Regions from separate parts of the Pseudomonas acericola genome, predicted to be linked through region 1. Evidence: predicted binding sites of a transcription regulator. Region 1 holds the regulator's gene; the other holds the start of a gene.

Region 1 (3,267 bases):
GGGCGTCCAGGTGCAGCAGGGCGCTGACAGGTGCCTCACAGCTTTTGAGGCGGCAATGGGGAATGGCGATGCCGTTGCCAAAACCGGTGGAACCGAGTTTTTCACGGGCAATCAGAGCCTCGTACACATCTTGCATCTCCAGGTCAGGCACTTCGCGGCTGATCAGGTTGGCAATTTGTTCGAGGGCTTTCTTTTTACTGCCGCCCGGCGCGTTCACGAGGGAACGGCCGGGGGTCAGGATGGTTTCAAGTCGAATCATGGGTGGGGAGTGTTAGCGGCCGGTGCCCTGGAGAAGGCTCTGCTGCTTTTCCTTATGCTTTTTGATTTGGCGATCCAGCTTGTCGGTCAGGTCGTCAATGGCGGCATACATATCTGAATGCTCGGCATTGGCGACTACTTCCCCGCCGGGTATACGCAAGGTGGCTTCGATTTTCTGCTTCAGCTTTTCGACAGTCATGATGACTTGCACATTGGTGATTTTGTCGAAATGCCCCTCAATTCTTTTGAGTTTTTCGCCGATATAGGCGCGCAGCGGTTCGGTCACTTCCAGTTGGTGTCCACTGATGTTGACTTGCATACAGCTTCTCCTTCGTTGCCAGTGCATAAAGCGGCAGGCAAAAGCGCCTGCCACTGGAACGCTGTGGCCCGCCCGTCACATCAAACGCTTACGCTCGCTGGAAGGCGCGATCCCGAGGGACTCGCGGTACTTGGCGACGGTTCGACGGGCGACCTGAATGCCTTGTGCCTCCAGTAAACCAGCGATCTTACTGTCACTCAATGGCTTTTTCTGATTTTCCGCGGCAACCAGTTTTTTGATGATCGCGCGGATCGCCGTGGACGAGCATTCGCCGCCTTCGGAGGTGCTGACGTGGCTGGAGAAAAAGTATTTCAGCTCATAAATACCCCGTGGGGTATGCATGAATTTTTGCGTGGTCACCCGTGAAATCGTCGACTCGTGCATGCCGACCGCTTCGGCGATGTCATGCAGCACCAACGGTTTCATCGCTTCGTCGCCGTACTCCAGGAAGCCGCGCTGGTGCTCGACGATCTGTGTGGCGACTTTCATCAGGGTTTCGTTGCGGCTTTGCAGGCTCTTGATGAACCAGCGGGCTTCTTGCAACTGGTTGCGCATGAAGGTGTTGTCGGCGCTGGTGTCGGCACGGCGCACAAAGCCCGCGTATTGCGGGTTGACTCGCAGGCGTGGCACCGATTCCTGGTTCAACTCCACCAACCAACGCTCGTTGTCCTTGCGCACGATCACGTCAGGGACCACGTATTCAGCTTCGCTGGACTCGATCTGCGAGCCTGGGCGCGGGTTGAGGCTCTGCACCAGCTCGATGACCTGGCGCAGGTCGTCTTCCTTGAGCTTCATGCGGCGCATCAGCTGGCTGTAGTCGCGGCTGCCCAGCAGGTCGATGTAGTCAGTGACCAGGCGCTGGGCTTCGGCGAGCCAAGGGGTCTTGGCGGGCAGTTGGCGCAATTGCAGCAGCAGGCATTCGCTGAGGGTGCGGGCGCCGATACCGGCGGGTTCGAACTGTTGGATACGGTGCAGGACGGCTTCGATCTCGTCCAGTTCGATGTCCAGTTCCGGGTCGAACGCTTCGAGGATCTCCTCAAGCGTCTCGTCCAGGTAGCCCTGGTTGTTGATGCAATCGATCAGGGTCACGGCGATCAGGCGATCGGTGTCCGACATCGGCGCGAGGTTCAGTTGCCATAGCAGATGGCTCTGCAGGCTCTCGCCGGCGGAGGTGCGGGTGGTGAAGTCCCACTCGTCGTCATCGTTGCTGGGCAGGCTGCTGGCGCTGGTCTGGTAGACGTCTTCCCAGGCGGTGTCCACGGGAAGTTCGTTGGGAATGCGTTCGTTCCATTCGCCTTCTTCCAGGTTGTCCACCGTTGGGGCGGTTTCCTGGTAGGAGGGTTCCTGCACGTCGGAGTTGGGTTTTTGCTCGATGTTGTCGGCCAGCGGGTCTGCATTATCGAAGTCGTCGCCTTCTTCCTGGCGTTCGAGCATCGGATTGGACTCCAGGGCCTCCTGGATTTCCTGTTGCAGGTCCAGGGTCGACAATTGGAGCAGGCGGATGGCCTGTTGCAGCTGCGGTGTCATCGTCAGCTGCTGGCCCATTCTCAGGACTAGCGATGGTTTCATGGCAGGGGCTTAACACCTTATTCGCCGGCGCAATGCGCCATCCACGACAGGGCGCGTGAGCGCCAAACATAAGCAAATTATATGCCTGATATCGCGGGCTTTGCCTAGAGCGCGGTAACAATAAAAATCCAGAGGTTCCTATTGATTCCCGCGCACCTCGGCAAACAGCCGTGACACCACGGTGTTTACAGGCGGAACTCGTGACCCAGGTACACTTCCTTCACCAGTTCGTTGGCGAGGATAGTGGCTGAATCGCCTTCAGCGATCAGTTGGCCATCGTTGACGATATACGCGGTTTCGCAGATATCGAGGGTTTCACGCACGTTGTGGTCGGTGATCAGTACGCCGATGCCCTTCGCCTTGAGGTGATGGATGATCTGCTTGATATCGCCAACCGAGATCGGGTCGACGCCGGCAAACGGTTCGTCCAGCAGGATGAACTTCGGCGCGGTGGCCAAGGCGCGGGCGATTTCCACACGGCGACGTTCACCACCTGACAAACTCATGCCGAGGTTGTCGCGAATGTGGTTGATGTGGAATTCCTGCAGCAGGCTTTCCAGCTCCTTGCGACGGCCGTCACGGTCGAGTTCCTTGCGGGTCTCGAGGATCGCCATGATGTTGTCGGCTACCGACAGTTTGCGGAAGATCGACGCTTCCTGTGGAAGATAGCCGATACCAGCCCGTGCACGACCGTGCATCGGCTGGTGGCTCACGTCCAGGTCGTCGATCAGTACGCGACCCTGATCCGCCTGGACCAGGCCGACGATCATGTAGAAGCAGGTCGTCTTGCCGGCGCCGTTGGGGCCGAGCAAACCGACGATCTGGCCGCTGTCGATCGACAGGCTGACGTCACGCACGACCTGACGGCTTTTGTAGGCCTTGGCCAGATGCTGGGCTTTCAGGGTTGCCATTACTCGGCCTTCTTCTTCGGCTGGATAACCATGTCGATACGCGGACGCGGTGCGGTCACCTTGGTGCCATTGGCGCGGCCGGCGTTGGCGATCTGCTTCACGGTGTCGTAGGTGATTTTCTCGCCTTCCGTGGAGTTGCCGTCCGGGCTGAGCACCTTGGCCTGGTCGATCAGGACAATGCGGTTCTGCTGGGCGTGGTACTGGATCGTC
Region 2 (3,267 bases), on a different contig from region 1:
GCGCATCAGCGTGTAGGCCTCTTCCTCATTGCAGGCCTTCATTTTCATCAGCATGCCCTTGGCCAGCTCGATGCGCTTGCGCTCGGCCAACTGCTGGTCGCGGGCCTGCAACTGGGCGCGCAGGGCCTGGTCGCTCTCGAAGCGCGCCATGGCCACGTCGAGGATTGGTTGCAGGCGCTGGGCCTGGATGCCTTCGACGATATAGGCGCTGACGCCGGACTTGATCGCCTGGCGCATCACATTCGGGTCGTGCTCGTCGGTAAACATCACGATGGGCCGGGGCTGGTCGCGGCTGACCAGCACCACTTGTTCCATCACGTCGCGGCCGGGTGACTCGGTATCGATCAGGATCACGTCCGGGCGCACCGTTTCGACGCGCGCGGGCAGGTCGATGGTCAGGCCGGACTCATCGATCACCTCGAACCCGGCCTCGATCAGCGCAGCCCTGAGGCGGCCGACTTTGCGCGGGGTGTCATTGATCAACAGGATTCGCAACATATCGGTCTTCCTGTCAGCGCAGGGCCTGGCGGCCGGTAGGATCACTCATGGCGTGCAGACGGAAACTGCGCGCATAGGCGGCGGGGTTGGCGCCGTCCCAGATCTTGCCGTCGATCAATTGGCTGCTGCGCATGTCCTGGGCGATGGGGGCGACGCCGACGGCGCTGGCGGCCTCGCGGTACAGCCTCAATTGCTGCACCTGGCGGGCAACCCCCAGGTAGTCCGGGTCTTCGCGCAACAGGCCCCAGCGACGGAATTGGGTCATGAACCACATGCCGTCCGAGAGATACGGCAGGTTCACCTCGCCATCGGCAAAAAAACGCAGGGCATGGGGGTCTTGCCATTGGTGGCCGAGGCCGTCGTCGTAAGTGCCCAAAAGGCGCGGCTCAATGCAGTCGAGGGGCGCGTCAAGGTAGTCGCGGGCGCTGAGCAACTGGGCGGTGGAGCGCCGATTTTCCTGGCTTTGTTCGATAAAGCGGCTGGCTTCGAGGATGGCCATCACCAACACGCGGGCGGTGTTGGGGTATTGGTCGACAAACGCCTGGGTGCAGCCGAGGACTTTCTCCGGGTGGTCTGGCCAGATCGCCTGGGTGGTGGCCAGGGTAAAGCCCTGATTTTGTTGCACCGCGCTGGCGGACCAGGGTTCGCCGACACAAAAACCATCGATACGTCCGGCTTGCAGGTGCGCGACCATTTGCGGCGGCGGCACGACCACGCTGTTGACGTCCTGTAGCGGGTGGATGCCTTGGCTCGCCAGCCAGTAATACAGCCACATGGCGTGGGTGCCGGTGGGAAATGTCTGGGCGAAGGTCAGTTTTGTGCGGCTTTGGTGCACATGGCGATCCAGTGCCTCAGGAGTGACCACGCCTTGCTGTTGCAGGGTGTGGGACAGGTTGATGCTCTGGCCGTTCTGGTTCAGCCCCATCAGCACCGCCATGTCGGTGGGCGCCACGCCGCCGATGCCCAGGTGCACGGCATAGATCAGCCCGTACAGGCTGTGGGCGGCGTCGAGTTCGCCGCTGACCAGTTTGTCGCGCAGGTTGGCCCATGACGCCTGGCGCTTGAGATTGAGTGTCAGGCCGTAGGGTTGGGCGAAGCCCTGGGTGGCGGCGACCACCAGTGAGGCGCAATCGCTCAAGGCCATGAAGCCCAGGTCGAGGCTGCTCTTTTCCGGCGCGTCACTGCCGTTGACCCAAGCCAGTGGGTCTTTTCCCGGGCGGATATCTGCCGGTTCGTTCATCAGCACCTGCCTTTTCTCTCAAAAAAAAGCGTCGTTCCCTCGGATGGCGCTAGAGGCCATTGCAGGGTAACGACGCCTTTGTTCGTAGGCCCGTGCCTTCGTTGGCGCGCGCTCTGAGGAGTGTGTCTAGCAATGCACATGCCATGGCCAGGGGAAGAGGGCGGGCCGTCACTTTTTCGTCAAGATTGAAAACTGGCTGGCTCTCAGTATGGCCGCTTTGTCACGCCAGGCCGCCGAGAATAACCAAGGTGAAGAGTGAATTCCCAGCAAGGATGACCCGCCACCGGCTGTGCAGCTGGTTGTTGTGCGCTGCGTTATTGCTGGGCACCTGTGCGGCCAGGGGCGAGGCCTACCGGGCGCAGGAGGAAGACTCGCAGCGGTTCTTTACGGCGCTCTCGGTGCCCTTGGGTCTGTCGGTGGTGCTCAGCCGCAAAGTCGCGCGCCTGCACGTCAGTGGCCTGTTTGATTTTGATGCGCCGCAACAGGTGCTGGAGGTGCTGGCCATGCAGGAGGGCCTGATCTGGCATCGCGATGGGCAAGTCCTCTATCTCTACCAAGCCGATGAGGTGAGGAACTCGGCGGTGGCGCTACGGCACATTTCCGTCGACAGGCTGCGGAGCCTGATGCGGCATACGGGGCTGGATGAGCCCAGCTATCCCTTGCGTAAAAGCGGTGAGCGCATGCTCTCCGTCACGGGGCCGCCCAGCTATGTCGATCAGGTGCTGCGCCTGGCGCAACTGATGGATCGGCCGCCCGTCCCGCCGCGTGTGGAGTTGCCCGCCATTGGCGTGGTGCAGGTGTTCAATGTCGATGTGGCGGATCGTCAGTATGGAGTGGGTACGGACACCATCAGCGTGCCGGGGATGGCTTCAATGATCGAAGCCCGCTTGTCCAGCGTGCACAAAGCTCAACTGGCTGACGGCAGCCTTATGTTCGTTGCCTACCCAGACACCAACAGCCTGCTGATCCAGGGCAAGCCCGATCAGGTGAGTCTCATCAAGCAATGGGTCGCGGAGCTGGATGTACTCACCCGGCGGGATGAGGTCTCGTTGTGGCAGGTCGGCGCCGAAGACGAACCCAAGATCCTGACCGCCCCTCCTGTGCCATTACCCCTGACGGCGGAGCAGCATGAGCATGTGCATCGCGCGTTCATGCAGCGGGGTCGCGAAATTTCTCCATGAATAGGGCGCTTGTCCATGCACCTGGAAATACTTCTGCAAGAGCAACTGGTCAGTCGCAAGCGTCTGGCGACGTTTGCAGTAGGGAAGGTGTTGCCGCTGGCACCTGAAGTCATTCGCTGCGTGGAGGTGCGGGTTAATGGTCAGTTGATGGCTTTGGGAGAGTTGGTGCAATTGGAGGATCGATTGGGAGTCGAGTTGCATGAGGTTTATCAGGATTGGGTCCCTCGCTAGGACCAGATAAAGAATTCTCCTACCGAGCAGCTGCGAAAAGCGCCAGATGAATGGGTTTTTCCCTAGCGCGGGGCGTAGGGCTGCTTCTTATAGTCGTGATGTTGGCGGGTGAGCCAG

What was found. Region 1 encodes sigma-54, which starts transcription at its own class of promoters, with help from an activator protein. Its sites were predicted from a motif close to ANTGGCATNNANNTTGCTNT; they were not measured.
Region 2: a site for sigma-54 is predicted at 1,865-1,884, ahead of ACU688_RS02480 (CmpA/NrtA family ABC transporter substrate-binding protein). Genes of this name have one in related genera too.

Annotation. Positions count from the first base shown of each region.
Region 1 covers NZ_JBRFJB010000002.1:197,990-201,256, forward strand. Annotated here, with positions in the region: gene ptsN (PTS IIA-like nitrogen regulatory protein PtsN) at 1-259, opposite strand, end outside; gene hpf (ribosome hibernation-promoting factor, HPF/YfiA family) at 272-577, opposite strand; gene ACU688_RS06915 (RNA polymerase factor sigma-54) at 653-2,146, opposite strand; gene lptB (LPS export ABC transporter ATP-binding protein) at 2,332-3,057, opposite strand; gene lptA (lipopolysaccharide transport periplasmic protein LptA) at 3,057-3,267, opposite strand, start outside.
Region 2 covers NZ_JBRFJB010000001.1:530,114-533,380, forward strand. Annotated here, with positions in the region: gene ACU688_RS02475 (ANTAR domain-containing response regulator) at 1-498, opposite strand, end outside; gene ACU688_RS02480 (CmpA/NrtA family ABC transporter substrate-binding protein) at 512-1,738, opposite strand; gene ACU688_RS02485 (secretin N-terminal domain-containing protein) at 2,011-2,919, shown strand; gene ACU688_RS02490 (FliM/FliN family flagellar motor switch protein) at 2,935-3,150, shown strand.